Regions from separate parts of the Nocardia sp. CA-145437 genome, predicted to be linked through region 2. Evidence: riboswitches for the same ligand, from Rfam matches in the RefSeq annotation. Region 2 holds a riboswitch; each other region holds the start of a gene.
The links. A riboswitch is a leader RNA that binds a small molecule or an ion and turns the genes downstream of it on or off. The one in region 2 is predicted to bind S-adenosylmethionine.

Region 1: it holds a riboswitch for S-adenosylmethionine, as region 2 does, so the genes downstream of both, ACQPYY_RS05000 (bifunctional o-acetylhomoserine/o-acetylserine sulfhydrylase) here and ACQPYY_RS11990 (AfsA-related hotdog domain-containing protein) in region 2, are expected to answer to the same signal.
Region 3: it holds a riboswitch for S-adenosylmethionine, as region 2 does, so the genes downstream of both, ACQPYY_RS31845 (ABC transporter substrate-binding protein) here and ACQPYY_RS11990 (AfsA-related hotdog domain-containing protein) in region 2, are expected to answer to the same signal.

Annotation. Positions count from the first base shown of each region.
Region 1 covers NZ_CP191204.1:1,147,331-1,156,790, reverse strand. Annotated here, with positions in the region: gene ACQPYY_RS05020 (BTAD domain-containing putative transcriptional regulator) at 1-3,012, opposite strand, end outside; gene ACQPYY_RS05015 (hypothetical protein) at 3,160-3,792, opposite strand; gene ACQPYY_RS05010 (MFS transporter) at 3,908-5,404, opposite strand; gene ACQPYY_RS05005 (TetR/AcrR family transcriptional regulator) at 5,540-6,277, shown strand; SAM riboswitch class IV at 6,311-6,422, shown strand; gene ACQPYY_RS05000 (bifunctional o-acetylhomoserine/o-acetylserine sulfhydrylase) at 6,519-7,868, shown strand; gene metX (homoserine O-acetyltransferase MetX) at 7,865-9,028, shown strand; gene ACQPYY_RS04990 (hypothetical protein) at 9,265-9,426, shown strand.
Region 2 covers NZ_CP191204.1:2,631,589-2,641,048, forward strand. Annotated here, with positions in the region: gene ACQPYY_RS11950 (acyl-CoA dehydrogenase family protein) at 1-523, shown strand, start outside; gene ACQPYY_RS11955 (AMP-binding protein) at 832-1,029, shown strand; gene ACQPYY_RS11960 (enoyl-CoA hydratase/isomerase family protein) at 1,079-1,807, shown strand; gene ACQPYY_RS11965 (hypothetical protein) at 1,834-2,205, opposite strand; gene ACQPYY_RS11970 (DUF732 domain-containing protein) at 2,405-2,737, opposite strand; gene ACQPYY_RS11975 (hypothetical protein) at 2,823-3,737, opposite strand; gene ACQPYY_RS11980 (hypothetical protein) at 3,903-4,469, shown strand; gene ACQPYY_RS11985 (MFS transporter) at 4,612-5,835, shown strand; SAM riboswitch class IV at 5,874-5,983, shown strand; gene ACQPYY_RS11990 (AfsA-related hotdog domain-containing protein) at 5,997-6,785, shown strand; gene ACQPYY_RS11995 (HAD family hydrolase) at 6,782-7,501, shown strand; gene ACQPYY_RS12000 (hypothetical protein) at 7,495-8,340, shown strand; gene ACQPYY_RS12005 (DoxX family protein) at 8,347-8,772, opposite strand; gene ACQPYY_RS12010 (hypothetical protein) at 8,917-9,460, shown strand, end outside.
Region 3 covers NZ_CP191204.1:6,874,207-6,883,666, reverse strand. Annotated here, with positions in the region: gene ACQPYY_RS31875 (YrdB family protein) at 1-186, shown strand, start outside; gene fusA (elongation factor G) at 362-2,389, shown strand; gene ACQPYY_RS31865 (SRPBCC family protein) at 2,534-2,959, shown strand; gene ACQPYY_RS31860 (MarR family winged helix-turn-helix transcriptional regulator) at 2,952-3,389, shown strand; gene ACQPYY_RS31855 (GNAT family N-acetyltransferase) at 3,555-4,382, opposite strand; gene ACQPYY_RS31850 (HAD family hydrolase) at 4,541-5,176, shown strand; SAM riboswitch class IV at 5,330-5,447, shown strand; gene ACQPYY_RS31845 (ABC transporter substrate-binding protein) at 5,517-6,680, shown strand; gene ACQPYY_RS31840 (ABC transporter permease) at 6,681-8,552, shown strand; gene ACQPYY_RS31835 (ABC transporter ATP-binding protein) at 8,545-9,414, shown strand; gene ACQPYY_RS31830 (ABC transporter ATP-binding protein) at 9,407-9,460, shown strand, end outside.

The DNA of each region.
Region 1 (9,460 bases), 1.5 Mb from region 2:
CACCTGCGCCATCGGCTCCACCAGGCCGGACAGATCGCCGCGCGCCCAGCCCAGCATCATGCCCCCGGCGATGAGCAGCTCCGCGCCGTTCGCCGCGCCCGCCGCGACCATTCGCGCGCTGGCCTCGGCGTACGCGCGCTCGGCGGCGTCGAGATCGCCGCGCAGCACCGTGAGCACCACATCGAACAGCGTGAGCACGATCAGCATCTGATGCAGCTGACCACCCGTCGCGCACTCCAGCCCGCGCTCGGCCGCCCGCCGCGCCCGCACCAGATCGTTGTCCGCACCGGCGATCAGGCAGCCCAGAAAGTGCGCCACCGCCTGGAATTCGACCAGACCCGCCGCCGTGGACACCGCCAGCAGCTCGTCGGCCAACGCCGCACGTTCATCCCACAGATCCGGGCCGAGCGCGACATACGCGCGGACATTCAAGGCCGCGCACAGCAATTCGTGATCCCCCAGGTCCCGTGCCGTCGCCACCGCCTCCGCGGACGCCGCGAACGCCAGCGCGTCGTCATCACCCTCGACCTCCACGACCAAGCCCACCAGCAGCCGCACCCGCACGGCCTCGGGCAGCGGACGATCCAGCGCCGCCCGCAACGCACCGATCACCCGATCATCCGGCAGCCGCTTGTCCCGGGTACCCCAGATCAGCGGCGCTCGCCAGGAACAGAGGGCCAGGGCGATGGGATCGATGGCGGCACCGGTGAACGACGCGGTGCGCGCGGCGAGATGCTCGGCCAGGTCGAGGGCGGCGGCGCGCTCGGCGCGGGCGGCGGCGTCGTTGCCGCGGTAGGCGAGGGCGTTGACCAGGGCGCAGCGGACTTCCAGAATGGCCGCGCCCACAACGGGATCGGGGCCGTCCTCGCGATGGCCCGCGAGCGTGTGCAGATCCAGCGCGGCCCGCCACAGCGGTTCCGCCTCGGCGAACGCGCGGCGCGCACCGTCCTGCCGGGCGGCGGCCAGGACGTACCCCAGCGCCTCCCCGGCGGTTCCCGCGTGCGCGCCGGTCAGGGCGTGATGGGCGAGCAGCGCCGGATCCACCGGATTCACCCGCTCGGCCACCCGTAGCGCCGACCAGTGCATGCGGCCCCGGCGCAGCGCGGGAATGCCCGCGTAGACCGCGTCCCGGGTCAGCGCGTGCCCGAAGCGGATCCGGCCCCCGGACTCCAGGCGCAGCAGCCCGGCCACCACCACGGTGTCGACCAGATCGACCAGGGCCCCTTCGGTTTCGCCCGTCAGCTCCAGCAGCGCGTCGAAATCCGACTCGCCGCCCCACACCGCGAGCAGCCGCAGCATGCGCGCCGCCTCGGCGGGCAGCCGCGCGATCCGGCGATGCAGCACATCGCTGACTCCCGCCGGCACCGCCAGCAGATCCCCCTCGGCGGCAGCGAGTTTCGCCAACTCGGCCACGAACAGCGGATTACCGCCGGTGCGATCGCGCACCAATTCGGCCGTGGCATCGTCGATTCCGCGCAGACCGGCCGCCCCCGCGACCGCCCGCACGGCCTCGAGGTCGAGCCCGGTCAGCTCCAGCCGTCCCGAGGTCACCGCCGCCAGTGCCGCCGACGTGGCCCGAACCTCGTCCCCCACTTCCGATCCGCGCATGGTCACCACGAACAGCACCGGAGCCTGCGCCGACCACGCCACCACCTGCCGCAGGATCTGCAGGGTCGCGCTGTCCGCCCGATGCGCGTCCTCCAGCACCACCAGCACCGGCCCGGCCGCACTCGCCGTATCGACCGAACTCGGTGTATCCGGGACGACCGAGCCGGGGCTCATCCGCCCACCCGGGGTATCGATGGGCTGTCCGGTCCATTCGGCGAAGCGGTCGACCACGCCCAGCGACAGCCGGAACGGTGTCGCGTCCGCGCCGAGATCCGCTGCCTTGCCGCCGGATTCACCGGTCAGCTCCATCCAGGCCCAGGCCGCCGGAGCGCCGTCGACCTCGGGGCAGCGGCCGACCGCGGTCCGCCAGCCGGCAGCGGCGAGCTCGTCGGCGACCGATCGCACCAGCGTCGTCTTGCCGGCTCCGGCCTCACCTTCCAGCCACACCAATCGGCCGCGGCCGCCTGCGGCTTCGCGGGCGGCGGACAGCAGGGCCGCACGTTGACCCGCATAGCCGACCGGGGCGGATACCGGTGGCACGGGTTCCGGCCGATCGGGCCCCACCGATGCGATCGTCGCGACCTCATCGGTGGAATGTGAACGTGTCGAACCTGATTCCGCGGCGAACGGCTCGGCGGGCGCGGGCAGCGTGAGGGCCGGGTCGTGGGCGAGGATGGCGGCTTCCAGCTCGCGCACCGGCGGGCTGGGGTCGATGCCGAATTCGGTGTTGAGCGTGGCGCGGAGGTCGCGCAGCGTGGCCAGGGCCTCGAGCTGGCGTCCCTGGCGGTAGTGAGCGAGGGCCAGCAGCCGGACGGCGGCTTCACGTTCGGGGTGTTCGTCGACCAGGCGGCGCAGGGCCGCGACGGCCTCCTCCGGGCGACCCAGGGCGAGGGCGGCCTCGGCCCGCTGTTCCACCGCGGTCCAGCGCATATCGGTGAGGCGGGCGATATCGGCGGCGCTCCAGGCCGCGTCGGCGTAGGCGGCATAGGCGGGGCCGCGCCACAACGCCAGCGCGGAATCGAGGAGGCGGTGGCGGGCGGCCGGATCGGATTCGGTGGCGGCGGCGGACATCAGGTGACCGAATTGCCAGACGTCGACGGCCGAAACCGGCAGGCGCAGCGCGTATCCGGGGGTCTGCGACACGAGCACTCCGGCGGGCGCGCGCGGCGGCCGATCCGGCTCCAATGCCCGCCGCAGATACGAGATGTGCGCCTGCAACGCCCCCGAGGCCTTCGGCGGCGGCTCCCCCTGCCACAGATCCTCGATGAGCCGATCCGCCGAAACCACCTCGCCCCCGGCCGAAACCAGGCGCGCCAGCACCGCCCCCTGCCTCGGCCCGCGCAAAGGGGCGGGCCGACCGCCCACCGTCACCCGCAGTGCGCCCAGCACTTCCACGAACACCACGGGCGATACATCGGCTGCGACAGCCCATTCGCTAACACAGCGAACGACTGACGCCGATCCGGACCGGCGACCGCCGATACCGCAACACACCGGTCGCCCACGCCTGTCCGCGACAGGCACGCGCGGGCGACCGCTGTCCCAGGCGGCTTATCGCCTCGCGGGCAGTCGAAGCGCACGGAAGCCGCCGAGCGCGAGAACGAGTCCGACGGCGATGGTGCCCGGGATGATCCACCACCCCTCCGCGCCCGGCAGCCCTTCGGCCCCGGCCATCGCGACCACCGCGAGGATCAGCGCGACCGCGGACCCACGCCCGAGGAGCGGACGCGGGGCCGCCAGCGCGCACACCGCCAGCAGGATGAATCCCAGCAGGAAGGCGGCGGCGAGCGGCCCGTTCACCGGGAGGGCGGCCTCCTCGATCGCCGATTGCTCATGGTGCGACAGGCGCGGCGCGACATAGATCTCGTGGTAGGCGCCGACCGGGATCGCGACGGTGAGCCCGACGAACAGCAGGACCCGGGCGACCGCGGAAACCTTTGTGGGCCAGTCATTCCTGTCTCGCCAGGCGGCGAACACCACGGGCAGTCCCACCGCCATCAGGATCGCGCCGGCGCTGAAGGTCAGGTGGGCGGCACCCCAGGTGGCGGACTGTTCGGCCGCCTCGGAATGTTCCAGCGGGTGCAGGGCATTGCCCACGGCGAACAGCACGCCGCCGGCGATCAGCGCGCCGGCGCGCAGCCGCAGGTCCGGATCGGTCGCGGTGGGCATCATCGTCATCGTCATGGTCGTACTGTCGGCCAGGGCGATGCACCGCGACTTGCCGCCGACTTGCGGCCGAAACGGACCGTGCCCGCCGCGAGATTCGCGGCGGGCACGGTGCGGAATCACCGGCGGTGGTTCACACGCCCACGTGCACGGCGTGCTCGTCACCCTCGAGCAGGTTCTGCGGCTTGTCCCGAACCATGAACGCCGCGATCGGAACACACAGCGCGAAGAAGATCGCGCCGATCAGGAAGGCCACGTTGTAGGAGTGGATCGAGGCCCGCTCCATCACATGGTCGACGGTCATGTTGTTGCGCACGTACCGCTCGGCCACCTGCACCGAGATGGTGGTCAGCAGCGCGGTGCCGATGGAACCACCCACCTGCTGGGCGGCGTTCAGCAGCGCGCTGGCCACGCCCGAATCCTCGGCGTCGACCTGGTGCAGCGCGGTGGTCTGCATGGACACGAACAGCGCACCCATGCCCAGCGCGATCAGGATCATGGCGGGCAGCAGGGCGGTCGCGTAGCTGTCGCCGTACTCCAGCCGTGACAGCCACACCAGGCCCGCCGCGCCCAGCACCGAACCCGCCAGCATGAGCGGCCGCGGCCCGATCCTGGGCAGGACCGCCGAGGCGATACCCGCCGACACCACGATGCCGGCCGGGAACGGCAGGAACGCCACACCCGTCTTCAGCGCCGAGTAGTGCTCCACGATCTGCAGGTAGAAGCTCAGGTTCAGGAACATGGCGAACATGGCGATCGGCACCAGCAGCGCGATCAGATACGACCCGCCGCGGTTGATCTCACCCGGAATACGCAGCGGCAGCAGCGGATTCGCGGTCCGGGCCTCGATGGCCACGAACGCCGCCAGCAGCGCCACACCCACCACGAACAGGGCCAGCGTGGTGGAGGCGGTCCAGCCGTCGGAGGCCGCGCGGCTGAAGCCGTACACGATCGAGATCAGGCCGAGAGTGACGGTGACCGCGCCGGGCAGGTCGTAGCCGCCGGTGCGGGGCGCGGGCACATCCTTGACCACGAAGGCGAACGCGCCGACCAGGGCCAGCAGCGCGACCGGGGTGTTCACCAGCAGCGACCAGCGCCAGTTCGCGTACTCGACGAGCGCGCCACCGGCGATCAGTCCGAGCGCGGCGCCCGCCGCCGACACGCCGGCGAACACGCCGAAGGCCCGAGCCCGTTCCTTGGCCTCGGTGAAGGTCACCGACACCAGCGACAGCGCGGCCGGGGCCAGCAGCGCGCCGAACGCGCCCTGCAGCGCGCGGCCCGCGAAGAGTTCGGCCTGGTTCTGCGCGAGACCGGCGAGCGCGGAGGCCGCGGCGAAGCCGATCAGGCCGACCATGAGGATCCGGCGGCGGCCCAGGTAGTCGGCGAGGCGGCCGCCGAGCAGCAGCAGACCGCCGAAGATCAGGGTGTACGCGGTGAAGATCCACTGCTTGTCACCGTCGCTGATGTGCAGATCCTGCTGCGCGAACGGCATGGCGATGGTGACGATCGTGGCGTCCAGGACCACCATCAGCTGCGCCATGGCGATCACGCCCAGCGCCCACCAACGCCTGGAATCTTGTGCGGGACTTGCTTTTTCGTCTGTACCGAGAGCGTCCGTCGCTACGGTCATGAGCCTCTCCTCTGGATTCGAAGGCAGCTTCACCATAGTGACCCCAACCGACAATTGGCGTCAAGGGAAAAATGTCGCAGCGCGACAGTTGTCATACTGGGACAGGAAAACACATCAAGGACCTACGATGGAGGGATGTCGGAGTTGTCAAGTCACATCGGTGTGATCTCGCGTCACCGCCCCGGCCTGCGTGAGCGCAAGAAGCAGCAGACCCGGACCCGGATCATCGACGTCGCCCTGCGGTTGTGCGACGAACAGGGCTTCGACGCCACCACCGTCGAGCAGATCGCCGACGCCGCCGACGTCTCCCCGCGCACCGTGAACCGGTACTTCGAGAGCAAGGAGGCGATCGTCATCGCCCCCATCGAAGGCTGGGGACAGGCCCTCGCCGATCAGCTGCGCGCCCAGCCCGTCACCGGCGACGAGATGGAGGCGCTGCTCGGCGCGTTCCTGGCGGTCGTGGACCAGATCATCGACTCCGACACGCCCGTGCCCTTCCGCTGGTTCCAGCAGATGCAGCGCATCACCCGCGACAGCGTCGCCGTCCGCGCGCTCAGCATGGAATCGGCCGACACCAAGACCCGGGCCGTGTCCGAGGTGCTCGCCGAACGCCTGCGCCTGCCCGAGGACCACCTCACCGTGCGGCTCATCGCCACCACCTGGCACGGCATCGTGCGGGTCGGCATGGAATGCGAGTTCGACGACAGCGACGAGCTCCCGGACTGCACCACCGTCACCACCGCCCGCATGCTCGCCGACAGCGTCCAGGCGGCATTCGGCGAATTCCGGCGGGCCTGTTGCGGTGCGACAACGGTATTTCCCCCCGTAAACGGGGGAAATACCACCGAAAATGCGACAAACCCCACTGCGTAGATCGGGCCGGACGGCCGCTAGAATCCCGCATTAGGTCAAGAGCATCAGCGTTAAGGCCCCGGCTTGCTGATCGGCAACCCTCCAGCTGCGGTGGGGTGCTCCGGGTGCAGACCGGGCGTTCGAGGGCCGAACGCAAGCGCAACTAGGAGGTCTACCGAAATGTGTTGTTGTCGAAGCCCATTCGCTTCTCGATAACGTCAAACTTCCGCCATTCGGCGACCTTGTTTTTGGAGCAGAACACATGAGTGACTCGACCGCGCCCGCGGCCGTCCCCGCTGACGGCACCCTGGATCCGGCCAACTGGTCCTTCGAGACCAAGCAGATTCACGCCGGCCAGGCTCCCGATTCCGCCACCGGAGCCCGCGCCCTGCCCATCTACCAGACCACGTCCTACGCGTTCCGCGACACCGACCACGCCGCCGCGCTGTTCGGACTCGCCGAGCCGGGCAATATCTACACCCGCATCATGAACCCCACCCAGGACGCGGTGGAACAGCGCATCGCCGCCCTCGAGGGCGGTGTGGCCGCACTGCTGCTGGCCTCCGGGCAGGCCGCGGAGACCTACGCGATCCTGAATCTCGCCGAGGCCGGGGACCACATCGTGGCCAGCCCGCACCTGTACGGCGGCACCTACAACCTGCTGCACTACTCGCTGCCCAAGCTGGGCATCCAGGTCAGCTTCGTCGAGGACCCGGACGACCTCGAGCAGTGGCGCGCGGCGGTGCGCCCCAACACCAAGGCGTTCTACGGCGAGACCGTCGCCAACCCGAGCAGCTCGGTCCTCGACATTCCGGGCATCGCCGAGGTCGCGCACGCCGCCGGGGTGCCGCTCATCGTGGACAACACCGTCGCCACCCCGTACCTGATCCAGCCGCTGCGGCTGGGCGCGGACATCGTGGTGCACTCGGCCACCAAGTACCTGGGCGGGCACGGTTCCGCGGTCGCGGGCGTGATCGTCGACGGCGGCTCCTTCGACTGGACGGTGAAGAACGAGGCGGGCGAATCCCGCTTCCCCGGCTTCACCACCCCCGACCCGAGCTACCACGGCGCGGTCTTCGCCGACCTCGGCGCTCCGGCCTTCGCGCTCAAGGCCCGCGTGCAGCTGCTGCGCGACCTGGGCGCGGCGGTGTCGCCGTTCAACGCGTTCCTCATCGCGCAGGGCCTCGAGACGCTGAGCCTGCGCATCGAGCGGCATGTGGCCAACGCGCAGGCGGTGGCCGAGTTCCTCGCCGGGCAGCCCGGCGTCGAGAAGGTCTACTACGCCGGACTTCCCGCCTCGCCCTGGTTCGAGCGGGGCAAACAGCTGGCACCGAAGGGCGTGGGCGCCATCGTGTCCTTCGAGCTGGCCGGCGGCGTCGACGCGGGCAAGAAGTTCGTGGAGGCGCTGGTGCTCCATAGCCATGTCGCTAACATCGGGGATGTGCGCTCGCTCGTCATCCACCCGGCATCCACCACGCATTCCCAGCTGACCCCCGCCGAGCAGCTGGCTTCCGGTGTCACGCCTGGTCTGGTGCGGTTGGCCGTGGGCATCGAGGGCATCGGCGACATCCTGGCGGATCTGCGCGCCGGACTGACGGCGGCGGCAAGTTGACCGTGAACATCGAATCGCGAACGTCCCGGCACGCGGCGGAGCTGTTGCTGCCGCCGCCCGACGGGACGCTCGGGAGCATCGCCATCGGCGACGTGGAACTCGAGGGCGGGGCCGTGATCCCCGACGCCACGCTGGCCGTCCAGCGGTGGGGCGAACTATCGGCGAACGCGGACAACGTGGTGCTCGTGGAGCACGCGCTGACCGGCGACTCGCACGTGGTCGGCCCCGCCGACGTGCACCACAACCAGGCCGGCTGGTGGGACGGCATCGTCGGCCCCGGCGCGCCCGTGGACACCCGCGAATGGTGCGTCATCGCCACCAACGTGCTCGGCGGCTGCAAGGGCAGCACCGGCCCGTCCTCGCTGGCCCCGGACGGGAAGCCGTGGGGCACACGGTTCCCCGCGCTGTCCATCCGCGACCAGGTGACCGCCGAGGCCAAGCTGTTCGACCTGCTCGGCATCGACCGCCTGGCCGCCGTGATCGGCGGCTCCATGGGCGGGATGCGGGTGCTGGAGTGGATGATCGGCCGGCCCGAACGGGTCGGCGCGGCCCTGGTGCTGGCGGTCGGCGCGCGCGCCACCGCCGACCAGATCGGCACCCAGACCACCCAGATCGCCGCCATCAAGGCCGATCCGGACTGGCAGGGCGGCGACTACCACGGCACCGGGCGCGCGCCCATGACCGGCATGGGCATCGCCCGCCGCATCGCGCACCTGACCTACCGCACCGAGGGCGAGCTCGACCATCGTTTCGAGAACCACGGCCAGGGCGACGAGGATCCGCGCGCGGGCGGCCGCTACGCGGTGCAGAGCTACCTGGAGTACCAGGCGGACAAGCTGATCGCGCGTTTCGATCCGGCCACCTACGTGCTGCTCACCGAGGCCATGAACCGCTACGACGTGGGTCGCGGCCGCGGCGGCGTCGCGGCGGCGCTGGCCTCGACGCCGGTGCCGTGCGTGATCGGCGGGGTGGACTCGGACCGGCTCTACCCGCTGCGCACCCAGCAGGAGCTGGCCGATCTGCTGCCCGGTTCCAAGGGGCTCGAGGTCATCCACTCCAAGGACGGGCACGACGGGTTCCTGACCGAGACCGAGGCGGTCGGCAAACTCATGCTGGAGACCATGGAACTGGCCCGCGCCCAGCGCGTGTCGGGTCACTGAACCAGCGCTGCCCGAACGGCGGCGCCACCGCTGCCACTGTGCCGGTGTCGCCGCTGCCCGAATGCCGTATGTCCGCTGCCCGGCCGCTGCCACAGCCGACGGCGCGTTACGCGACGTATCGTGCCTGTTTCCAGTGAATTGTCCTGAAGCGCTTTCGGTTTCGCGCGCATGACGCCTCCGTAACCGGTGTTCCGGAATACGTGTGCAGCGGGCATATCAGCCGTAATGTATTCGCCATGACCGCCGCATTCGATGACATGGATCTCCGCGATCTCGTCGATCTGCTCTCCGAGGACGAGCAGCGTGAACTCCGCCCGGCCATACTCCGTGTCCTGCACAGACTCCCGGACCAGGAAGTGCTGCGGCGCGAACTCGGCCGCCGCATAACCTCGGTCTAGCTATCCCCCAGCGCCGCCGGTTCACCCCGGCGGC
Region 2 (9,460 bases):
GGACACCGCCGAGCTGTCCTTCGCCGACGTCCGCGTCCCCGGCAAGAACCTGCTGGGCACCGAGGGGCAGGGCTTCATCCACCTGATGCAGAACCTCCCGCAGGAGCGCCTGTCCATCGCCGTCATGGCCGCCGCCGCCATGGAGGGCTGCCTGGAGCTGACCTGCCAGTACGTGCGCGACCGCAAGGCCTTCGGCAAACCGATTGGCGCACTGCAGAACACCCGTTTCGTGCTGGCCGAGCTGGCCACCAAGACCACCGCGGTCCGGGTCTTCGTCGACCGCTGCATCGAACTGCTCAACGATCGCAAGTTGAGCGTCGAGGAGGCCGCCATGGCCAAGTGGTGGTCGACCGAGGAGCAGCTCGACCTGATCAACCGCTGCCTGCAGCTGCACGGCGGCTACGGCTACATGCGCGAGTACCCGATCGCCAAGGCCTACATGGATGCCCGCATCCAGACCATCTACGGCGGCACCACCGAGATCATGAAGGAGATCATCGGCCGCAGCCTGAAGCTGACCTGACCCGGGTGACGGCCGCCGCGGCAGGTGACCGGAATATGTTCCGCGTCACCGGTTTCCGCGGCGGCCGGGCCCGATGCCGGGTGGCGACGCCCGGCATCGGAGACTCCTCCGATCCGCAGTGGGCCCGAGTGGTCCGCCGGCCGACACGCGATGGGTTGCTCTAATGTTGCCCTGTTGTTGATGGGCTCTGTCAAAATGGTCCGGACCTTGTCTTATGGCTGGACTTTCGCCTCGTCAGCGCAGGCTCCACGGTCGGTAGCTGCTGATGTTCCGGGGCGTCGGCAGAGCATCCTGGAGGAGCCGGGCGTATGCAGGGATCACGGAGCGACCGCCGGACCACCTACCGTGACCTGGATCGGCGCTCGAATCAGCTGGCGCACTTGCTCATCGGACTGCGGGTCGTGCCCGATGCGGTGCTCGCGGTCGGCATGCCGTGCTCGCCGGAATGGGTGCTGGCGGTCACCAAGCGTCCATTTGCCCTGTCTGGGCCCTCGGATCTGTCATGATCCCATCGGGACCGGCGGCGGGCCGGATCACCGAGGAAAGGCGTGTCGCGTGAGTTCAGAGCTGGTTGTCCGCACCCTCGAAGACGGCGTCGCCACCCTCACCCTGAATCGGCCCGAGAAGCTGAACGCCCTGACCGCGGGCAGTTTCGAGGAGCTGCGCGCCCACCTGGACGCGCTGTCCGGCGCGGACGTGCGCTGCATCGTCCTCACCGGCGCGGGCCGCTCCTTCTGCGCCGGGCACGACCTGGAGTCGCTCGCCGCGGGCGACGCCGTGGAATCGCGCTACGACGAGGCCAAGACCGTCACCATGCTCGAGGAGTTCCCGGTCCCGGTGATCGGCAAGATTCGCGGCCACTGCTTCACCGGCGGCCTCGAACTCGCCCTGGCCTGTGACTTCCTGGTGGCCGGTGACACCGCGCAGTTCGGTGACACCCACAGCCAGTGGGGCCTGGCCCCGGTCTGGGGCATGTCGGTCCGGCTCCCCGAACGCGTCGGCATGGCCCGCGCCAAGGAACTCAGCTTCACCGCCCGCCGCATCAGCGGTGTCGAGGCCGCTGACATCGGCCTGGTGAACCACTGCGTCTCCGACGTCGGCCTCGACGAGTTCGTCGCCCGCCTGGCCGCCCAGATCGCCGCCAACTCAGCGGGCTCGAACCGAATCTACAAGTCCCTCTACGCCAATTCCCGCGACCTGCCCCGCGCCGAGGCCCTGCAGACCGAAACCGACCTCCCCTTCGGCATGCCCGACGACGCCATGGAGCGCCTGACCCGGCGCTGACGCCACCGTCCCGGCGGCGCTCCGGGTCAGACCTCGAGGGTTTCCTCGATGTCGCGCAGGCGGTGCCGGGCCAGGGCCAGGTTGCCGCGGGTGCGGTCGATCGCCACGTACAGGAACAGGCCGCGGGAGCGGCGGCCGCGCAGGGGGCGCACCAGGTGGTACTGGTTGTTCAGGGTGATGAGCATGTCCTCGATCTCCTCATTGAGGCCGAGTTGCTCGATGGTGCGCAGTTTGGCCCGCACCACTTCGGTATTGCCGGCCGACGCCACCTCGAGATCCAGGGATTTCGAGCCGCCGAGCATGCCCAGGGGCATGCCGCTGCCGTAGTCGACGACGGCGGCGCCGATGGCGCCGTCCAGCATCATCATGTCCTTCAGGGCAACTTCCAAGTCCGCCATGGGTTTTCCTCTCCTAGCCGTGACGGGTTCTCGCGATCGGTGACGCTACGCCCGTACGGGCCCCACGGTATGTGGTTTGCTGAAGAATTCCGCAAGGTACGCAATTAACAATTTACGCAATCAGATAGAACGGGCGGTCATGAAAAAACGTGCGGGCGCAACCGTTTCCGGTTGCGCCCGCAGGCATCACCTCAACGGGTCAGCCGCAGAGGCTGCCCGGGGCCGTGGCCGCCTCCAAAATCAGCGCGGCCTCCGCGTCCTCGCCCGCGCCACCCGGCAGCCGCGTCGACAGGTGCTCCCGGGGCACGCCGGCCGCCAGCGCCGAGCAGTACGCCTTGCCCAGATCGACGGCCGCGAGCTTCTGGTCCAGATCGACCAGGATGTCCCCGTGCTCCTCCAGGTAGCTGACGAACACCTGCTCCTGCCCGGTGAGCGCGCGCTCCGCGGCGGCCACTCCGGCGGTCGCGCCCATCGTGGCGGCAGCGGCGGCAACCAGTGCGAAACCCGAAGCGAGACGGCTCTTCTTACCCACGAACTCTCCTTCAACATCGAATGAACCCGGCGAGCGTACCGCGCGCCCGGCCGATGGCCTCGTTGTCGAAGGTGACGGGCTCGGACTACTTCAGCGCCGCGTCCAGCAGCGTCACCCCGGCGGTCAACGCCGCGCCGGCGACCGGCCAGCTGGTGCCCGCCGGTTGGGTCGACAGCACCACGACGGCGTACCGGTAGGGCTGATCCGGCGAGGTGCCGACCAAGCCCGTGGTGTCGAGGGTGGTCGACGAATTCAGGTCCATCCAGCCCTGTTTGACCGCCCAGCTCTTGCGGGCGAGAGCGTCGGGGATGCCGAAGAACTGATCGGTGCCGTCGGCGGCGGTCCGCGCGGCGTCGCGCAGCGCGCCCAGGATCAGATCGCGGGTCGCGGCCGGGGCCGTGGTGGTGATGTAGCGGAAGATCGCCACGACATCGCGTGGGGTGGTGAGGGTTTCGCCCCACTGCGCGGTGTCCTCGGGCGCGGTGGTGGCGGTCAGCCCGATCGCCGCGACCATCCGATCGATGATCGCGTTGTTGCCGCCGGCCTCCCAGAGCTGATCGGCGATGTCGTCGTCACTGGCCGAGAGCATCTGGGTCACCTTCGTCGCGGTGTCCGGATCCGATTGCGCGCCTTGGCTTCCCAAGGTATCGAGCGCGATCAGGAGCTTGACCACCGACGCGGTGTAGAACTGCTGGTCGGCATTGAGACTGGCGATGGCCGTCCCGGTGGTGGTGTCCACCACGTCGATCCCGACCGTGGTGCCCGGCGAGGCCGCCTGGATGGCGGTCTGCATCTGCTGGGCGATGGCGGTCACCGAGATGGGATGCGGCGCGGCCACCGCCGCGGTGGCCTCCGGCGCCCGACCCGGACCGGCCTGGTCGTGCGAGGTGGCGAAGGCGGCGGGCGCGCCCAGCGCCGACAAGGCGACCACGGCGACGAGGCCTCCGGTCGCGATCCACGACCACCGTGCGCGCGGGGTGCGGGCCTGAATCGAGCTCATGCTCCATTACATCGACACGAAGCTCGAGACATTTCCAGCGGAAACCTGTCAATTTCCTGTTAAGCACGCGTCGATCTGATCTCGGTTCGGCGACGGCACTGACCGGCTATTTTGTGGCGAACTAAGATAATCGCTGGGTTGGGAACCATTCCGGTGGAGACAACCATGAGCGCATACCGTGAGATCTTCCGAAATGTCCTCATAAGAAGTCTCGCCCCGGTCGGATTCGGGGTGCTGGCGCTGATTGTCCCGGTGTTCGCACACGCCGACGCGGACTATGGAAGCGGCTGTGCTCTGAACTCCGACAACACATCAGCAACTGTGGACTCGCTCCGGTTCGCATGTGCGCCCGAGCAGCTGGACGCGATCTATCGGGACGCCCCGCGCGGCGACGTCCCGGTCGGCGCGAAGGACGGCTGGGTCGCCGCACCCCTCCAGAGGCAGTCCTGGACACCGCTGGTCTGGATCGGCAAGGACTTCTACACCGGTCCCACCGGCGGATACGTGCAGAACCGCCTGACCCCCGCAGGTCTGGAAGCCTGGCCCGCCACGGTCTATGCCGGGCCGTCCGTCGTCGACGGCGGGCCCGCCTGGATCCTCGACTACGCCCCGTCTCCGACCCCGAACGTGTACGACGAGATCCGCCAGGTCACCCCCGGCGTGTGGCTCGGCTACACGTGGTTCCGCCTGGGCGGCAACTTCGTACCGCAGTTGAGTTTCGTCCTGGCCTGAGCCGCCGGCGGCTTCGGATCAGCGCGCACGTAACCGTCGTGCCCGGTGGTCTCGGATTGATAGACGTGGACTCCGTTGTCCACGAAAGGAATTCGATGACCACCTCGCTGCTTCTTCCTGCCCGCGTCCGGGTCGTGCGGTCATGAGCGCGCCCGCGGAAACCGAGGTGTGGGCGCCGGTCGGGCGCACCGTGGGGGCGGTGTGCGCGGTCGGGATCCTCGTGGTCGGGCAGTTGTACGTGGTGCTGCCGGTGCTGAATCGGCTGGCGGCGGACTGGGATACGTCCACATCCGCGGCCACCTGGATGACCACGGCCTTCGGGCTGGCCTACGGGGCGGGCTTCCTGGTGACCGGACCGCTGTCGGACCGGTGGGGGTGGCGGCCGGTCATCGTCGGCGGGCTGACGGCCACCGTGGTCAGCACCCTGCTGGTGGCGGCCGCGCCGGGGCTGGTGACCGGGCTGTCGGCGCGAATCCTGCAGGGGCTCACGGCGTCGTTCTTCGCCCCCGCGGCGTTCGCCTATCTGTCGGAGCGGATCGCGCCGGAGCGCAGGATCTTCGCGCTCACCTGCCTGACGAGTTCGTTCCTCGGGGCGGGGGTGGTCGCGCAGGTGCTGGCGCAGCTCATCGGGAACGCGCTGGGCTGGCACGCGATCTTCGTGGCCGGGGCGATCGCGTTCGCGGTTTCGGCCGTGGTGCTGCGGGTGGTGCTGCAACCGCCGATCCGGTCGGCGGATCCCCTGACGGCCGACGGTGATGCGGGAACCGCTGTGGCGCCGTCGCGGTCGGTGTTCGCGCCGTTCGTGGATCTGCTCCGGCAATCCCGCCTCGCCCTGCTGTATCTGAGCTGCCTGGCGATCCTGGGCTCCTTCGTGGGCGTCTACACCGGCATCCAGCTCGCCCCGCCCGAGGGTGTGGGCTCCGGCAACGGCGCGCTGCTCGCCCTGCGGGCCAGCGCGATTCCCGCCATGGTGGCGATTCCGCTGCTCGCCGGGCGGCTCGGCGGCATCGCCCCGGCCACCCGGCTGGTCGCCGCGCTGGGGACCGCCGCGCTCGCCGTGGCCGTGACCGCGGTGCCGCTCGGCGGGCTCTGGGTGGCGGTGTGGTTGTTCGTGTTCGTCGCCGCCATCGCGGTGGCCGCCCCCGCCGCCGTCCAGACGATCACGGTCCGCGCGGGTGCGGCCCGCGGCGCGGCCACCGCGCTGTACACCTTCGCCCTGTTCGTCGGCGCGAGCGCGGGCCCGCAACTGGCCAATCTCGTGGCCCGGCACGGCTATTCGGCGGTGGCCCTGGCGGTCGCGGCGCTCTCGGCTTCAGGCGCCGTTCTGGCCGCCGCGGCCGGGTTTCGATCGGCGTGGTTGAAATGATTCTCGAAAGTATCTGCCCCCCATACTGTTTCGCTCACGGTCATGAGTTCCAGCGCGAAGCCCCGGCTCGCTGGGCGGCAACCCTCCGGGCGGTGGGGTGCTCCGGGTGACGACCGGATGGCGGCGAGCGTCGCCATAAGCGTCTTGTTCTCGGAGGGAAAATGTCTGTAGCTCAGCTCGATTCAGCGTCCGCGACCGTGGCGGAGGTGGCCGTCGGCGAGGTGCTGCTGGTGGCCGATCGGTTCCGCGGGATCGCCGCGGATGATCGCGCCTTCACCGTGTCCGGTCTGGTGGCCGCGCTGCGCGCGGGTCGCTGGCGGACGGCGGAGGTGCCGCTGACCGTGCGGCTCGGGCAGGGGGTCACCCGCCACGATCTCGACTACGTCGAGCACGTGGCGATCGTGCACGCCCCGGCGGGTTTGCGGGTGGCCGGGGCGGTCGCCGAACCGGCCCCGCGCCACCAGGTGCACAAGTATCAGCACTCGAATGTGCTGCTGGCCGAGCTGGTCCGGGAATCGGAGACCGCGTTCCGGGCGGATCTGCGGATCCACGGCGACAACGAACTACTGCTCGACCATCAGACCGGCGAGCACGTGCAGGGGATCGTGATCGTGGAGGCCGTGCGCCAGCTGTTCCTCGGCGCGTTCGAACTGGAGTACGGCCGCCGCTGGCCCGAACAGCACTTCTACATCGTCTGGAACAGCATCGAATTGGAGTTCAAGTCCTTCCTGTTCCCGCTGCCGGCCACCCTGCACGCCACGCTGACCCCGGTGTCCATCGACGATCCGGGGAAGCTGGAATTCAGCATCGAGGTGGAGGTGCGCCAGCTCGGCCGCGCCGTCGCCACCACCCGCATCGGCTACGCCGCACTGCCCAGCGAGCGCATCTCGCAGATCGAACGGCACAAGGCGGCCAAGGCGATCGCGGCCTACCTCGACGAGGTGGCATGAGCGCGGGCGCGGCGTTCTTCGACGTCGACGAAACCCTGATCACCGTCAAGAGCATGTTCGCGTTCCTGCGGTTCTGGCTGGCCGAGAACGGCGACGACGGCGGCGAATACGCGCGCCTGACCGGGGAGATCCAGCAACGGGCCGCCGCGGGCACACCGCGGGAGGAGGTGAATCGGCACTACTACCGGGCCTATCGCGGAGTCGAGGCCGCGGCGCTGGACGCGGCCGGGCGGCGCTGGTTCGCGGAATTCGCCGCGAGCGACACCGTCTACTACACCGATGCGGTGGAAAGGCTGCGCGCACACCGCGATTCCGGGCACGCCACGGTGCTGCTGTCGGGCTCGTTCGGCGCGGCCGTCGCACCGGTGGCGACGGCGGTCGGGGCCGACCACGTCATCACCACCGTGCCCGTCGCCGACGAGCACGGCGTGCTCACCGGCGAGGTGTGGCGGCCCATGATCGGCGAGGCCAAGGCCGCGGCCGTCACCGAGTTCCTGCGCGAACACGCGATCGCGCGGGAGAACAGTTACGGCTACGGCGATCACGCCAGCGACCTGCCGTTCCTGCGGGCCGTCGCGCACCCCGGCTATCGCGGTGACGACGCGGTGCTCGCCGTCCACGGCACCGGCTGGATCCACCTGTCCGACCGGGTCGGCGCGTCCGTCGACGACCCCGGCCGCCTTCTCTCCGACCAGGAGGTGCTCTCCGTATGGTGACCAAGCGTTATGAACTGACCCCGACCACGCAGGGGCCGCTCTACCCGCCGAGCGAAGTGCTCGACGCGGACGGCGATTTCATCGTCGTGGGATACCTGACCGTCCCGGGGCCCGGCGGCACCGTCACCCGACGCTGGGGGCGGGCCATCGTCGCGGCCGGCACCCCCGTGCCCGCTTTCGGTGGGCTGGCGGCCTACACGATCGTGCGGGAACTGCCCGACGAGTTGTCGGCGGAGGACGCGGCGGGGGTCCTGCACACGCTGCCGCTCCCGCTGCCCGCCAACAACTATCCGGTGGTTTTCGCTCCCGATCAGCTCCCCGAGGCCGCGAGCGTGACGCGGCCGAGCTACCCGTTCCACGAGACGCCCATCCCGGATTTCCGGCCCGAGGACGGACGCAGGCTGACCGGCCCGGTGACCCTGGGGGACTGGCTGCGGGCACGCGGCACCCTGGACGTGACCGTGGACCTGGACGATGCGCGGCAGGCGGAGTTCCGGTTCGAGTTCACCGGGCTCATTCCGGATTCGCTGTACACGGTGATGTCCTTGCGGGCCAAGGACTTGGACCCGGACGCGCCCACCCGGCCCGGGCCGCTGGGCGTGCCCAATGTGTTCGTCACCGACGAGCACGGCACGGCGAGCTATCGTGCGGTGCTGCCCAACCCGTTCCCGGATCCGGCGCTGCCGGGCGCGAACCGCATCATCAGCGTGGTCGTGCTCTGGCAGAGCTACCAGCAGAACTACGGCGGCGCGATAGGGCATTTCGGGCTGGGCGGTGATATCCACGCCCAGCTCAAACTGCCGGACCCGTCCTTCGACGAGTTCCAGACCACCGACTGAGGCCGGTTACCGCGCGGCGCGGTACACCCGTCGCGCGGTGAGCACCAGCGGAATCTGCAGTGGGAGGCGGAGCAGGGCACCGGCTTTCAACGGCAGGGCGCGGTCGCTGCTCAGCCAGTCGTAGGCCATGTACAGGTTGCCGGGGAAGACGGCGACGAAGAGCAGGGCGGCGAGCCGCGCGCCCAGGCCGCGGGTGCGCGGGATCGCGAGCAGGGCGCCCACGGTCAGCTCGGCCGCGCCCGAAACGTGGGTGTAGGCGCGGGGTTCGCCCGGCAGCTGGGGCGGGATCAGGGTGTCGAACGGTTTGGGCATGAGGAAGTGCAGGGTGCCCACACCCAGCAGCAGGCCGGCGAGCGCGAGGGCGCGCCCCCGAATTCCATTGGTGCCGACGGGGTGGATTGTCGCTGGAGAGTGCGACAGATCTGCTGTCATTGGTGCAGCATAACCGGTTGGTATGTATTGCTCGGAGGGCGGCGGGGATCCGCGTTTCCGGGCGGTGTGTCGTCGTCGGCGAGTGGCCGATCACCAAGGGATAGCGCACAATTAGGCTGCCGTCCGGGTCGAGCAGGGGATGTTATGAAGGCGCACAAAGGGCTTGCGATGGCCCTGCTGGTCCTGAGCATGACGATCGGATGCTCGAAGGAGGCCGCCACCCATCCGGCCAACGCGCCCGCTCAGGCGGTTCCGCAGCCCGCGCCCAAACAGAGCAATTCCGCGATCCCGGTCGGGCCCGGACCCCAGGGCACCTACACCGTGCAGGCGCAGCCCGCGCCCGGCAGCTGCCACTACCGCAAGACCGCCGACGGCCAGCCGCTGCCCGACCCGGCCTGCACGCCGGGCGCGCTGAATCCCACAGTGACAGCGGCCAATCTGGCCGACACCATCTGTAAGTCGGGATACACCGCTTCGATTCGGCCCAACAGCACTATCACCGGCCGCGAGAAGACCGAGAACATCAAGTCCTACGGCTACAACGGCGACCCCCGCGACGGCGAGTACGACCACCTCATCTCCCTCGAACTCGGCGGCGACCCCAATGACGCGCACAACCTGTGGGTCGAGCCGCCGTCCCCGGGGCACAAGGACGGGGCGGGGCCGAACAACCCCAAGGACGGCGTCG
Region 3 (9,460 bases), 3.2 Mb from region 2:
GGGCTGTTCGCGGCGCCGGAGGCGAGCTTCTCGGTACCGGTGGCCGCGGTGGCGACCAAGGTGCTCGTCTTCGGTGGCGCGGCCGCGGGGCTCTGGCAGTTGGGGTATCGGAAGGTCGCGGTGGTCTTCCCGCTGGTGGTGATCGCGAATCTGGCGGTGATCCACTTCGGGCAGCTGTCGCTGTGAGGACCGAAGTGAAAATTGAGGCGACACAAGGGTTGTCGGGTGGATACGGTCGCAGCATGATTTCTTTGCCGACTCGGTGTCGGCTGCGCGGCCGTATCGAGTAGCCCGGGAGCGGTGTCTCCGTCCGGGGGAATCGCGCTGTTCTTTTCCCGATCAGCACGAAGGACTGAAGACCGTGCGTACCAATGTTTCTCGACCCGACCTGTCCGTTGTTCGCAATCTGGGGATTCTCGCGCATGTGGATGCCGGGAAGACCACGGTGACCGAGCGAATGCTGTTCCTCACCGGGAGCATCCACAAGCGCGGCGAGGTGCACGACGGGACCACCGTCACCGATTTCGATCCGCAGGAGCGGGATCGGGGCATCACCATCTTCGCGGCGGCCGTGAGCTGTGCGTGGGCCGGGCATCGGTTCACTGTCATCGATACTCCGGGGCACGTGGACTTCTCCGATGAGGTCGAGCGGTCGTTGCGGGTGTTGGACGGCGCTGTCGCGGTGTTCGATGCCGTCGCGGGAGTCGAGCCGCAGAGTGAGTCGGTGTGGCGGCGGGCTGACCGGTACGGGGTGCCTCGGATCGCGTTCGTCAACAAGATGGATCGGGCCGGGGCGGACCTGACGGCCGCCGTGGCCTCGATCCGGGAACGGCTGCATCCGGCTCCGTTGCTCGTGCAGTTGCCGGTGTACTCCGGTGAGGTGTTCACCGGTGTGGTGGACCTGGTCGGGCTGCGTGCGCTCAGGTGGGAGGACGGATTCGCGGAGACCGCGATCCCGGACCACATGGCGGATGCGGTGGCGCAGGCTCGCAAGGCGCTGGAAGAGGCTGTGGCGGAGCGGAGTTCGGCGGCGCTCGAGGAGTTCGTCGAGCGCTCCGCGCTGTCGGCGGATATCTTGGCCGCCGCGCTGCGGGAGCTGACGCTCTCCGGTGAGGTGGTCCCGGTGCTGTGCGGTGCGGCGTACCGCGATATCGGTATCGAGCCGCTGCTCGACGCGGTGGCCGCCTACCTGCCGTCGCCGCTGGACCGGCCGGCGGTGGGTGACGGTGCGGGCGTGCGGGCCGCGGATCCGGCGGAACCGCTGGCGGCCTTGGCGTTCAAGGTGCATGCCACGCCGACGGGTCGGCTGACGTTCGTCCGCGTCTACTCGGGTGTCCTCCGCAAGGGCGACACCGTGCTGGACGCGGGCAGTGGTCGGCGCGAGCGGGTTTCGCGCATCCTGCGGGTGCAGGCGGACCGGCACGCCGAGGTGGAGTCCGCGCCCGCGGGCGACATCGTCGCGCTGGTCGGCCCGAAGGCCGTGCGGGTGGGCGCGACCCTGTGCACTCCGGATGCCCCGGTGCTGCTGGAGCCGCCGGCTCCGACCGAGCCGGTGGTGTCGGTGGCGGTGGAGGCGCGGACCAGCGCCGAGACCGAGAAGCTGGCGGTGGCGCTGGCCCGGCTGGCCGAGGAGGACCCGTCGCTGACGGTGCGGACCGATCCGGAGTCGGGGCAGACGCTGCTGGCCGGGTTGGGTGAACTGCACCTGGAGGTCGTGGTGGAGAAGTTGCGCCGCGACCGGGGGCTGAGCGTGACGGTCGGCCGGCCGCAGGTGGCGTATCGCGAGACCGTGGTGCGCGGCGTGCGGGGCTTCACCTACCGGCACGCCAAGCAGGACGGCGGTTCGGGGCAGTGGGCGCACATCGTGTTCGACGTGCGGCCGCTGCGCGAATCCGAGCCCGGGGCCACGGGTTTCGAGTTCGAGTCCACGGTGGTGGGCGGCCGGGTGCCGGCGGAGTTCGTGCGCGCGGTCGAGGCCGGGTGCCGGGATGCCCTGGCGGAGGGCCCGCTGGCGGGTCATCCGGTCACGGGTCTGCGGGTCACGCTCGCCGACGGCGCGACGCACACCAAGGACTCGTCGGAGCTGGCCTTCCGCACCGCGGGCCGCCTGGGCCTGCGGGAAGCCTTGCGCGCCAGTGTCATGGCGGTGCTGGAGCCGCTGGTGGAGCTCATCGCCACGGTGCCGGAGGACTATGTCGGCGCGGTGCTCGGTGATCTCGCCGCCCGGCGGGGCCGGGTGACGGGGTCGGTGACCCGCATCGGCACGGTGGTCGTGACGGCCACTGTCCCGCTGGCCGAATTATTCGGCTACGCAACGCGTTTGCGGAGCCGGACGCAGGGCCGGGGCACGTTCACGACGCGCCCGCTGGGTTACGCGCCGGTTCCGTAGCGGTCGGACGCCCGGTGGCGGCGGCACATGGTGTCGCCGTCATCGGGCCCTTCCATCGATCGGAGGTCGACGGAAGGGCTTGATTGTTGTCGCGACTACGTTTACTGTTGTCGCAACAACATATTTTCCCGATTGGAGACGACGATGATGTACTCGTTCACCGAAGAGGCCGTGATCACCGGCGACCTGGACCGCATCTGGGCGGTCGCCACCGATGTCGACCGCTGGTCGGAATGGGACCCGCACGAGGAGAAGTCCCGGATCGACGGTGAGTTCGCGGCCGGGACCACAGGGTGGGTGAAGCCGAAGGGCGCGCCGGCCGGGCCGTTCACTATCGTGGCCGTGGAGCCGGGACATTCGTGGACCAGTGAGGCGGGCATCCCGTTCGGGAAGCTGCGCGGTCACCGCACCTACGTCCCGCTCGGCGACGGCCGCGTGCGGGTGGCCGAGCACGTCGAGGTGCACGGGCCGATGGGCCCGCTGTTCAAGCTCGTCTGGGAGAAGGGCATGCGCGCGGACATGCCGCTGACCTTCGTCGCATTGGAACAGGAGGCACGACGGCGTGGCTGAACCACGGGGACCGCTCATGAGTCCGGGCTTCTGGCTGCACCACGCCGCCCTGGAGTGGCGGGCGACGCTGGAACGCAATCTGCGTCCGCTCGGACTCACGCCGACCCAGTTCAATCTGCTGGCCTCGGCCGGGTGGTTGGGCCGGGCGGGGGAGCTGCCGACCCAGCAGCAGGTGGCCGACATGTCGGGCGCGGATCGGATGATGGCGTCCAAGGTGATTCGCGGCCTGGAGGAGCGTGGCCTGCTGGCGCGGTGCGCCGACCCGGCCGACGCTCGCGCGCTGCGCATCGAACTCACGGCGGAAGGCCGGGAATTGGCGAGCCGGGGCGTGCGGATCGCCGTCGACACCGACGAGCAGCTCTTCGGCATAAACGGCGACCTACTGCGCGAGCAGCTGAAACCGATTGCCGCGCACCGGCTCCCGAACTGACGCCGCCGCTCTCGGATGGCGCCCACCACGGCAGATCTCGGTAGCGGGGCAAAGAACCGCGGAGTGCTGACGCGGTGCTGGAGGACCTCGAGCACGAGTTCGGCGATCCTTCGCCGCGCGCGGAAGCCATCCGCGCGAGCCAGCGATACGGCTGTACTCGGGCGGTCAGCCCTTGACCAGGATGGCCCGGGTGTAGAGCAGCGCGAAGCCTTGGCGCTGGACGTTCTGCTGAGATTTGGAGCCGGGCTGGGTGGTGACCACCGCCATGTCGCAGCCGGCGGCGGCTGCCTCGGCGAGGCGGGCCGACAGCAGCGACGATTGCACGCCGTGCCGCCGATGCGCGGGATGGGTTGCCGCGCCGGTGAGTTGGGCGATGCCGTCGGACATACGCAGGCTGGCGCCGCCCGCCACGCGGCCGTCACGCCGGGCGAGATACCTCTGGACACCCGCCGCGCCGGTCAGGTCGCGCATGGCGTTGGCGATGATCTCGGCGGGGAATTCCTCGTGCGAGGCGACGCCCTGGGTGTCGGGGTGGGCGAAGCCGTCCGCGACCACGGTGAGCCAGATGTCGAATTCGTCTTCGCCGCTGGGCATCACCTCGACGCCCGGCGCGACGTCCGCCGTCCGGGGCGCGCCCAGTTCGCGGCCGAGCACGTTCTCGAACGACACCAGCCGGTACCCGCGGCCGGTGAGCAGTTCTCCGATGCCGGGGTCGCCGAGTTGGGAGACCTCGGCCTGCACGGGCGTCTCGCGGGCCGCGAACAGCCGCTCGATCTCGTCGAGTTCGGCCTCGTCGGGAATCCCCGCGAAGCCGAGTCCGGCGATCTTGTTCAGCGGTGACCCGTCCTCGGCGAAGGACGCGACCCCGCCCGCGAGGGGGATCACGAAGCCGGTGTCCGGTTCGAGCCGGGCCGCGGCGGCCGCGCTGCCCTTGGCGATCAGCTCGGTCTCCACCCGCTCGACGCGGGCGGCCAGCTCGCTCCCGCAGAACAGCGTTCCCTCATCGCTCGGCATGGGGTCGAGCCTAGGTCGCGGATCGGTGGCCGCGCCGCTGATTTTCGCGGTGCCGCCCGCCGCGGTGGGCGGTTGCCGGGGTCACATCGTGGCGGTCGAGGCGCGGGGCGGGGACGGGCGGGCCGTAGGGTCGGAGCGTGGCTGTTGATGATTCGAGCGGTTCCGCCGGTGGTCTGGTGGTCGGGTTCGACCTGGATATGACGCTGATCGATTCGCGGCCGGGGATCGCCGCGGTGTGGGACGCGGTAGCCGCCAGGACCGGGGTGGTTATCGATTCGGAGCTGGTGGTGTCGCGGCTGGGTCCGCCGCTGGCGCACGAGGCGGCGCAATGGTTCCCGGAGCACGAGGTGCCGGGCGTGGTGGCCATGTACCGGGAGATGTATCCGGAGCTGGCGGTGCACGCGTCGGACCATCTGCCGGGCGTGGTGGACGCGCTGGCGGCGGTGCACGAGGCCGGGGGCCGGGTGCTGGTGATCACCGCCAAGAACGGCCCGCACGCGCAGCTGCATCTGGACCATCTGGGGCTGGCGGTCGACGAACTGGTCGGCGGCGCGTGGGCGGAGGAGAAGGGGGAGGTGCTGCTCCAGCGCGGCGCCTCGATCTATGTGGGCGACCATCTCGGTGATGTGCGCGCGGCCAAGGTGGCGGACGCGACCTCGGTGGCGGTGACCACCGGACCGTATGCGGCCGAGGAGTTGTCGGCGGCCGGCGCGGACGTGGTGCTGCGGGACCTGACCGAGTTCCCGGCCTGGCTGACCGCGCATCTGACGTAGGGGTTGGTGGCCGCATCAGCGGGGCGATGCGGCCGCCGGGGTAATTCGCGGGGGCTACAGGGGAATTCCCGGCGGTGGGGCCGGGTGGCGTTTGGCATCAGGGTGATTCGAACGGTGTCGGCCGCCGGTTGTCACGGCTACCTTTCTGGACACGGTCACGAGTATCAGCGTTTTTCGAGCCCCGGCTCGCTGATCGGCAACCCTCGCGTGGGCGGTGGGGTGCCCCGGGTGACGACCAGGTGATGTCCGCCGGGCATCGCAAGCGCCAGACCGCGCCCTTCGCGTCGCGGTCGTGTCCCCATGCCCGGCCGCGTGCCGGTGCGCGAATGTAGAGGTAGCAATGAGCAGGATCTGGTCCCGGTCGCGTGTTCTCCGGGTCGCGGTGGGTGTCGGTGCGGCGGCTCTGGTCGTGGGATCGGCGACGGCCTGCGGCGGCCGCGACGCGCCCGGAAGTGGTTCGGACACAGTGTATTTCGGAGTGTCCGGCCCGAAGACGGGCGGCTCGGCCGAGTACGGCCGGCTCTGGCAGCAGGGGTTCGACCTGGCGCTGGACGAGATCAACGCCGCGGGCGGGATCGACGGCAAGAAGGTCGCGCTGAAGTGGGAGGATTCGCAGTCGGATCCGAAACAGACGGTGCCGATCGCAACCAAGTTCGTCGGCGACCAGTCGATCATCGCCGAGCTGGGCGACTTCTCCTCGCCCGCCTCCATCGCCGCCTCGCCGGTGTACAACCGCGGCAAACTGGTGCAGTACGGATTCACCAACTCCTCGGTGGATTTCACCAAGGGCGGCGACTATTCGTGGAGCCCGTCGATCACCTTGGACGTGTTCCAGGAGCGCAATGCCGAATGGGTGAAGTCCAAGGCCAAGAAGGTATCGGTGGTGTATCTCGAAACCGACTGGGGTAAGCAGGCTTTCAAGTTCTTCGAGCAGTTCGCCAAGGAGAAGGGCATCGAGATCGCCTATTCCTCGCCGATTCTGCCGGACTCGCAGGACTTCCGGCCGGTGCTGATCAAGGGCCGCGACGCCAACCCGGACGCCTTCGTACACCTGGGTTACGGGCCGGACGGCGCACTGGTGGTCAAGCAGCTGCGTGACGTCGGGTTCACCGGACAGTTCTTCGGTGGCCAGAACACGCCGCAGTTCATCGATCTGGCGGGCAGCGCGGCCGAGGGCGACATCGTGAACGGCGTGTTCACCCCGTCGGATCCGAGCCCGAAGATCCAGAGCTTCGTCACCAAGTTCAAGGCCAAGTTCAACACCGACCCGGGCGACTTCAATGTCTACGCCTACGACGCCCTCAACGTGCTGGTGAAGGCCGCCAAGGCCGGCGGGGCGACCCGCGAGGGCGTGCTGAAGGGCCTGCGTGAGGTCAAGGACTTCGACGGCATCGGTCTGGGCACCTTCGCCTTCGATCAGCAGACCCGCCGCCCGAGCGGTGTGAAGCCGATCGAACTGGTGCTGCAGAACGGCAAATTCGTGCCGGTCGGAAGCAAGAAGTAGATGTTCGACACGCTCATCGCGGGCTTGGTCCACGGCAATGCGTACGCCCTCATCGCCGTGGGCATCACCCTGATCTTCGGGGTCAGCAATGTCATCAACTTCGCGCACGGCGCGATCTTCGCGTTCGGTTCGGTGCTGGGCTGGTGGCTGATCGCCCAGCACGGGGTGCCGTGGTGGGCGGCGCTGGTCGTGGTGGTGGCGGTGACGGCGCTGGTCGGCGTCGCCATCGATGTGCTGGCGGTGCGGCCGCTGCGCCGCGCCCCGGCCATCGCCGCGCTGCTGGCGACGGTGGCGGTGGGGCTGATCATCGAGAACGTGGTCGCCCTGGTGTTCGGTCCGGACACCCGGCCGTTCCCGCAGGTGCTGTCCACCAATAATTTTCAGGTGGGCGGGGTGCGGTTCGGCACCTCGGACGTGGTCATGTTCGCCAGCACTCTCATCGTGATGGCGGGGCTGTGGGGGTTCCTACGGTTCAGCCGCCACGGCCTGGCCATTCGCGCCACCGCGCAGGATCCGGACGCCGCCGCGCAGATGGGCATCGGGGTCGGCCGGGTGCAGTCGCTGGCCTTCGCCATCGCCTCCGGGCTGGGTGGCCTGGCGGGCATCTTCGTCGGCCTCTACAACTCGAACATCTCACCGACCAGCGGCGGCATCGTCGGCATGACCGGGTTCGTGGCCGCCACCATCGGTGGGCTGGGCTCGATTCCAGGCGCGGTCGTCGGCGGTTTCGTGCTCGGCCTGGTGGAGGCGTTCGGCATCTACTGGTTCGGTGACGGCTATCGGGATCTGATCACCTTCGGCCTGCTGGTGATCTTCCTGGTGCTGCGGCCGGGCGGCCTGCTGGCCCGCCCGCCCGCCATCGAATCCGAGCCGATGACCGGCACGTTCCTCGGCTCCGGCCGGGAACCGCGGGTGCGCTGGTGGCATGCGCTGATCGCGTTCGCCGTTGCGGGCGTGGCGATTCCGCTCGTCGCGGACGACTACGGCATCTCGGTGGGCACCCAGATCCTGGCCTACGCCATCATCGCGGTCTCGATGACGCTGGTGGCCGGGTCGGCCGGGCAGCTGGCCATCGGGCAGGCGGGGCCGATCGCCATCGGCGCGTACACCTCGGCGGTGCTGACGGTGTCGCACGGCTGGGCCTTCCTGCCGGCCATCGTGGCCGCGGGGATCGTCGCCGCGGTGGCGTCCTCGGTGCTGGCCGCGCCGCTGTGGCGGCTGGGCGGTCACTATGTGGCCATCGCGACGCTGGGCATCGGCATCGTGACGGTGGCGATCATTCGCAATTGGGAGCCGGTGACCCGCGGCAGTTACGGCATCTTCGGGATCCCCGCGCCCAGCCTGTTCGGCTACGAATTCACCACGCACACCCAGATTTTCCGGCTGGAGCTGGCAGTGCTGGCCGTCGTGGTGGCGGTCATCGTCGGCGTGCAGCGGTCCCGCCTCGGCACGGCCATCCGGGCCATCGGGGCCGACGAGGTGGCGGCGCGCTCGGCGGGTGTGCCGGTGCGCGATTACAAGGCGCTGGCCTTCGCGGTGGCGGCGTTCTTCTCCGGCATCGGCGGTGCGCTGCTCGCGCACCAGTACTCCTACATCGATCCGACCGTGTTCAACCTGCCGATGTCGCTGCTGGTGGTGACCATCCTGGTGCTGGGCGGCACGGCGTCGCCGTACGGCGCGGTGCTGGGCGCGGCGGTGCTGATCGGGGTGCCGGAGGTGCTGCGGCTCGCGCCGTCGTGGCGAATCGTGTTGTACGGCTTGGTGTTGCTGCTGGTGGTGCGGTTCCGGCCGCAGGGAATTCTGGTGAGGAGGGATCGTGTCGTCGGAAACGAACAGAGCTCTGGCAACAAGCCCAGCCCGGTCGGTGCCTGACTCGGCCGAGGCGGTGCTCACCGTCACCGGCCTGCGGCGGGCCTTCGGTGGCGTGCAGGCCGTGAACGGGGTCGAATTCTCGATCGCGCCCGGCGAATTCGTCTCGATCATCGGGCCCAACGGGTCCGGCAAGTCGACGACGGTCAACCTGATCTCGGGCGTGCTGAGACCGGATGCCGGGGAAGTTCTGGTGCGTGGCAGGCGGATTCGTCCGGGTCGCCCGGAGGCGGCAGCCGCGGCGGGCATCGCGCGCACCTTCCAGAACGGCCGGGTGTTCGGCAATATGACGGTCCGCGAGAATGTCGACGTCGGTCTCCAGCCGACCTTGCGCGCCACCCGCCCGCTGCGCGCGCTGGCCGGTATTCCGGTGCTCGAGTGGATTTCACTGCTGGCCGAGCTGGGGGTGGCCCTGGTGCCGACTCCGGCGGCGCGCGCCGAACGACGCGCGTCGGCGGCCCGCATCGACGCCCAGCTGGCACGTTTCGAGGAACGGCTGGTCCCGCGCGCCGACCATCCCGCCTACACCCTGTCCTACGCCAATCGCCGCCGCACCGAGATCGCTCGGGCGCTGGCGTCCGAGCCGGATCTGCTGTTGCTGGACGAACCGGCCGCGGGCATGAACCAGACCGAGACCGCGGAAATCGGCCGGCAGCTGGCCGAATTGAAGGCGCAGGGCCAGACCGTGCTGTTGGTCGAACACAAGATGGACCTGGTCCACGAGCTCTCCGACCGGGTGCTGGTGCTGGACGAGGGCCGGATCATCGCGTCGGGCACGCCCGACGAGGTGCTCTCCGATCCCCGTGTCATCGAGGCGTACCTGGGCCGCAGCCGGGCCGGGGGAAAGGTGGCCGTCGATGTCTGAGTTCGACGAGAACGCCACGCCGATCCTGGAATTCGATCGCGTGGTG